2 linked regions of the Syntrophobotulus glycolicus DSM 8271 genome follow. The main gene of each other region encodes a partner of the protein of the gene in region 2 in a complex. Links are inferred from orthologs where the notes say so. Each region holds a gene or a part of one and is shown on either strand. Other genes may lie near its edges.

Region 1 (2,942 bases), 940 kb from region 2 along the record:
GAGATATGCCGGAGGAAGTACGGGAAATCCTGGGCGGTCATACCAGTGAGATGATTACAACAATGGTCACTGATATGATTGCGTTTTCAGAAGGCCAAAACCAAATTTGCCAGTCGAAAGAAGTTCAGTCCGCCATGCAAAGATTTCGCACCTTTATGTTTGAGAAAGTTTATTTAGCTGATCATCTGAGTGAAGAACGCAGTAAAGGCAGCCTTATCGTAGAAATTCTTTATGATTATTATTTAAAGCATCCGCAAATACTGCCGAATAATTATCTGCAATGGGCCAACGGAGACTTGCAGACGGCTGTGGTTGATTATATTTCCGGTCTGACTGATAATTATGCGATCAGTACATTTAAGCAAATATTTATCCCCAAAGGATAATTGTAAACACGAATCATACAAATTTTTAACATTAGAAGCAGGATTTTTAAATAATTTATCGAAAATGATAAAGCACTGTCAAATATCTAATGAAATTTAAGATTAATTTAAGAGACTCCACCTAAAAAGGGCGAATTACTGTGGACAACAGAATTTCCGAAGATTTTATTGAGGAAGTGCGCCAACGGGCGGACATTGTAGAGGTTATTTCAGAATATGTGGTCTTGAAACGTGCGGGCAAGAACTACCAAGGACTTTGTCCGTTTCATTCTGAAAAGACACCGAGTTTTAATGTCAATCCCGAGCGCCAAATGTTTTATTGTTTCGGTTGTCATACAGGCGGCAATGTATTTTCTTTTCTCATGAAGAAAAATAATCTGCCCTTTCTTGAAGCTTTGCAGGAGGTCGCAAGAAGGGTTGGAATGGAGCTTCCGGAGAGAGAACTTTCCCCGGAAGAACGGAAAAAAGAAAGCATGCGCCTCCGTTGGCAGGAGATTCACGAGCTTAGTGCCGGATATTTTCAGAAAATGCTTGAGGAAAGACCGGAGGGGGAACGGGGCAGGAGATATTTTGACGGCCGGAACATCGACCGGGACACAATGAGGAAATTTCGTCTTGGCTACACTGCCGACAGCTGGGATGGCTTGATCAATGAGATGGCTAAACACGGGATTACTCCCGGTGAACTTTCAGAAGCTGGACTGTCTGTGAAAAAAGATAATGGTGATGGCAGGATCAGCTTTTATGATCGTTTTAGAGGACGGGTCATCTTTCCCATTCTGGATGTGCACGGAAAACCCATTGGTTTTGGGGGCAGGGTTTTAGATGATTCACTCCCTAAATATCTGAACTCGCCTGAGACTCAGTTTTTTCACAAAGGTCGTAATTTGTATGGAATCCAAACCGCTTCCAGAGGGATAAGGGAGGCAGGGTATTCTGTACTGCTTGAAGGATACATGGATGTGATTGCGGTCCAGAAAGTAGGACTATTCAATGCTGTGGCTTCTTTAGGAACGGCATTGACCAGGGACCAAGCCAGAATTCTGAAAAGATATTCTTCAAGGGTAATCCTTTGTTATGATTCTGACGAAGCAGGTGTTCAGGCAGCATTCAGAGCGGGTGAGATCTTAATTAATGAAGGGCTGAATGTGCAGGTTCTTAAGCTTAAGGGGGCCAAAGATCCGGATGAGTATCTCCAGGGACACAGCAAGGAAGAATTTTTGCAGGAGCTGCAAAAGAGCCTTTCTTATATTGAATTTAAATATGAGATGCTTGTCGCAGATGCTGTTCCGGAGACGATTACGGCAAAGGCGGAATTGATCAGAAGAATGGCTCCCGATATCCTCCGTATAAAAAGCGCAGCAGAAAGAGAGGGATATGCCAGATTTCTCAGTTTAGAGCTTGGTCTTACTTTAGAGGCAGTAAAAGAAGAAATCGGCGGGATTGACCAGAAAAGATTAGAAAATAAAGGATACCAAGAAATTTTTTCTCAAAAACAGGATATTTCTCCTCATATCAGTAATACTATATCTGTGGCGACAAATCAATTCATTGAAAATACGATTGCCAACGGTGCTTACAGGGCCGAACAAATCTTGTTAAGACTGGTGCTTAATGACCCCGATGTTAAGAATAAAGTGCAGGAAGAACTGGGAAATGAATTTTGGTGCTTGGAAGAACATAAATATATTTTTGAAGCGGTCCCAGCCAATCTAAATGTACCTGCAGCAAACGAAGACTTATACGCACTGGTACAAAAGCGTTTGGCCGAACTATATGAGCTGAATATTGATATAGAGAAAGCAGAGTTCTTATTAAAGGACTGCATTAATGCAATTTGTGAATCTCAAAATAAAAAACAGATCCAGGATTTACAGGTAAAGATGATTCATCTGGAGAATTACGGTGATGCCGCCGGTGCGCTGGCAGTTCTCCGGGAAATACAGGAGCGGTTAAAAAGTGGCGAAAAATAACGTCAAGAAACAAGATATTCGTTCGAATTACCCGACGGAAGGGGGGAATTCGTTGCACGCTGAAGATCATAAAAGAGAATGTGTTGCACATCTCATTGAATTAGGGAAAACCAAGGGAAACCTTACCTATGACGAGATCGCTAATGCCCTTCAAAAGATTGATTTATCCGAGGAACAAATTGAAGAAGTGTATGATCAAATCAGTACACTTGGTATTGATGTTATCGATGAACATTCTGAAGGTGAGACAGACATTGTCATAGACAAGGAAACAGAAAAACTGGCTGAAGAAATTTCGGAAGAAACAGATATTGATCTTTCTATTCCTGAAGGAGTGGGGATTGACGATCCTGTCCGTATGTATCTGAAAGAGATAGGAAGAGTCCCCCTGCTCACGGCAGAAGAAGAAATTGAACTTGCCAAAAGCATGGAAGCAGGGGATGAGATGGCTAAGCGTCGCCTTGCGGAAGCCAACCTGCGCCTGGTTGTCAGCATAGCCAAACGTTATGTAGGCAGAGGGATGTTATTTTTGGATTTAATTCAGGAGGGGAATTTAGGTCTGATTAAAGCTGTGGAAAAATTT
Region 2 (3,160 bases):
AGTGTTCCCTGCGCTCCTTCGAATAAAACCTTGCGTCCTTGTTCAATGTATTCGTTAATGATCAATGATGTATCTGTAACATAAGGTCTGATTCTTTCCGCATATTCTAAATATTTTTCATAGATCTCTTCAAATTTAAGTTCCTCACGGCCATAAATTTTTGTAATAAGCATATTTTTTTCTTGGATATTGTAATGCAGCCTGTCCGCAAACTCTTCTTTATCCATCAAATCGGAAATTCTAATTCCGGTGCGGGAAGCTTTATCTTTATAGGCGGGTCCAATACCCCTTTTGGTCGTACCAATTTTTTGATTGCCCTTAAACTCCTCTTCCAGCACATCAAGCAGGCAATGATAGGGCATAATCACATGAGCATTTGTGCTAATGCGCAAATTATCTGTTGTAATCCCTCTTTCATGAAGGTAATCTAATTCTTCGACTAAAACTTCAGGATCAATCACCAGCCCGTTGCCAATAACACTAAGCTTATCTGAATTAAAAATCCCTGAAGGAATTAAATGCAGCTTATAGGTCTTTTGATTAAAAGCTACAGTGTGACCGGCATTATTACCTCCCTGATAACGAACGACCATATCCGCCTGTTCAGCAACAAAGTCGGTAATCTTGCCTTTGCCTTCGTCCCCCCATTGCGCCCCAATCAGTACAACAGCAGCCATCATCTTTTCCTCCAATCAGAGATTATCTCTAGAACAAACAGTTTAATCTTAACAGTCCGGCCCTCGCTTTGTCAATAAAGAATCCGAACATTATAAGCAGGCTGGCTAATAACGTTCGAATTTGATTAAGCCTCCCTGACCTGCCTGCTTTTTGTTATCCTTAGTGTGTCCTGTCCAGATTAACAAACTTCGTAAACTCTTTCAGAAACCCCAGCTCAACTGTGCCAACAGGACCATTACGGTGTTTGGCAATAATCACTTCCGCTATCCCTTTTTTCTCTGACTCAGGATTATAATATTCATCCCGGTAAATAAAAGAAATTACATCCGCATCAGCTTCAATTGCCCCTGATTCCAAAAGATCGGACATAACCGGCCTTTTATCCTGACGTTGTTCCACACCGCGATTTAACTGAGACAATGCCACAACAGGCACGGACAGCTCACGGGCCAGTCCTTTCAGTCCACGGGAGATCTGGGCCACTTCCTGCTGACGGCTTTCCGCCCGGCGCCCTAAGGTCATTAATTGCAAATAATCAATAATAATCAAGCCTAACCCCTGCTCCATTTTGAGGCGGCGGGCTTTGGAGCGCAGCTGCGCTAAAGTGATTCCTACCGTATCGTCAATAAAAATAGGCGCATTGGAAAGGGGTCCGACTGCCTGGGTGAGTTTAGGCCAGTCACTGTCCAGCAATTCCCCGGTTCGTACTCTCTGCTGGTCAACCATGGCTTCTGAACAGAGCATCCGCTGAACCAGCTGCTCTTTAGACATTTCCAGACTAAACAATGCCACCGCTACTTTAGACTTAACCGCAGCATTCTGGGCCATATTTAACACAAGTGCGGTTTTTCCCATGGAAGGCCTGCCCGCAATAACAACCAGATCGGAAGCCTGCCAGCCTGAGGTTAGTCTGTCCAATTCCTTAAAATGAGTGGGGACTCCGGTCAGGTTGCCTTTATTGGTATAAAGGTGTTCTATCTTTTCAAAGGTCTTCAGCAAAATATGATGGATGGAAATAAATCCGTCCTTGGTCTGCCTGTGCGAGATCTCCAAAATCATCTTTTCGGCTTCTTCCAGAAGGTCAAAAGCCTCCTCGCCCGGTTCATACCCTTTCTGCTCCAGATAACCAGCCATTTTGATCAGCTGGCGAAGTAACGCTTTTTCCGCAACGATCCTGGCATAATATTCGATATTGGCAGCGGAAGGAACAGAGGAAGCGACCTGGGAAATCGTTCCGATTCCTCCTATGGACTCCAGACGGCCATATTGTCTAAGATATTCGGCGACCGTAACCAAGTCCACAGGCTCGCCTTTGTCCAGTATCTCTTGAATGGCGGTGAAAATAATCTTGTGGCTGTCCCTGTAAAAATCCTCAAACCGCAAAATTTCAAAAGCCACACTGGCCTGTTCCGGATCAAGCATCAGGGAGCCCAAAACTGCCTGTTCAGCTTCTAAATTATGTGGCGGAACTTTTGTTGGTTCCATTTTCTCTCCCCCGGTAATCCCTTGTTTTATCCTCAATCATTGTTATTCTAAAACGCCCACCAACTGCTGAAATATTTTCTTTTATAGGACAGCCCTTAAGGCCTCTTCAATCGTACTTACAGCGATCACCTCTATTCCAGTAAGACCTGAAGGCACTTCATCTATATTATCTTCGGGGATAATTACTCTTTGCACCCCGGCCTGCTTGGCTCCGAAAATTTTCTCATAGATCCCTCCGACCGGTTTAACTTTCCCTTGAATGGAAATTTCGCCGGTTACGGCCACATCCTGTCTTAAAGGCCGTTCCTTGAGGGCGCTGTAAATCGCTATGGTAATGGCCAATCCTGCCGAAGGACCATCTATTTTGCCTCCGCCGACCACATTGACATGAACATCATAATCCCGCAGATCTTCTCCGGTTAAGATGCGAATCACTGCCGCAGCATTAAAAACCGAATCCTTGGCCATCGTCCCGGCCGTCTCATTAAATCTGATTGTCCCTTTACCTTCCGGTCCTTGAAAAACCTTAACCTCAATTTCCAGGACAGATCCTAAAAACCCCGCTACTCCCAGCCCAAGTATCCTGCCCTGATCCCTGGCCGAACTGACCTTATTATGAACATAAGGAGTAAGCCTGTTGGTCCGCAAAACCTCTCTGACATCCTCGGTCTGAATGGAGATTTTGTCACTGTCCCGTTCTCGGAATTTTGCCATTCCATAAGAATCAAGCAGGATATTAATCGCTTTGCGTCCTTCGATGACATAGTCACTGATAATCTCTTCAACGCCTGCTTCCAGCTGAACATTTAATTTTTCTCCGGCTTGTCTGATGATCTCCTGAACATCCTCCGGTTCCAGCGGCCCGAAATAGACCTCTGTGCAACGTGACCTTAAAGCAGGATTTATTTCCGAAGGGTCCCTGGTGGTCGCGCCAATCAGCACGAAATCGGCCGGAACACCCTCCTCAAAAATCTTCTTAATATACAAGGGCGTCTGG

Evidence for each region. Proteins that work in one complex are often made in the same cells at the same time.
Region 1: the proteins of dnaB (region 2) and dnaG are in contact, whole or in part, in a crystal structure (PDB 2R6A), measured with the Geobacillus stearothermophilus proteins. The link is inferred for Syntrophobotulus glycolicus DSM 8271 from one-to-one orthologs. Residues at the interface, in WP_033016901.1 of Geobacillus stearothermophilus: Ser13, Glu15, Ala16, Gln18, Glu91, Leu92, Asp94, Ala95, Val96, Pro97, Thr98, Ala99, Ala100, Asn101, Tyr104, Tyr105, Ile108; in WP_049624496.1 of Geobacillus stearothermophilus: Lys456, Leu457, Leu458, Pro459, Ala460, Asn463, Ala464, Leu467, Leu535, Leu536, Ile537, Ala538, Gln544, Glu545, Asp548, Tyr549, His552.

Annotation. Positions count from the first base shown.
Region 1 is NC_015172.1:2,444,194-2,447,135, reverse strand. It holds dnaG (DNA primase), read left to right. Parts: upstream 1-526; coding sequence 527-2,359; downstream 2,360-2,942. Other genes in the region: rpoD (RNA polymerase sigma factor RpoD), read left to right, coding at 2,346-2,942; SGLY_RS12065 (deoxyguanosinetriphosphate triphosphohydrolase), read left to right, coding at 1-386. UniProt on the Escherichia coli protein: RNA polymerase that catalyzes the synthesis of short RNA molecules used as primers for DNA polymerase during DNA replication.
Region 2 is NC_015172.1:3,384,674-3,387,833, forward strand. The notes cover bases 1-2,868. They hold dnaB (replicative DNA helicase), read right to left. Parts: upstream 2,164-2,868; coding sequence 838-2,163; downstream 1-837. Other genes in these bases: SGLY_RS16740 (adenylosuccinate synthase), read right to left, coding at 1-677; lonC (Lon family ATP-dependent protease), read right to left, coding at 2,245-2,868. In the rest of the region: more of lonC, read right to left, coding at 2,869-3,160. UniProt on the Escherichia coli protein: The main replicative DNA helicase, it participates in initiation and elongation during chromosome replication. Travels ahead of the DNA replisome, separating dsDNA into templates for DNA synthesis.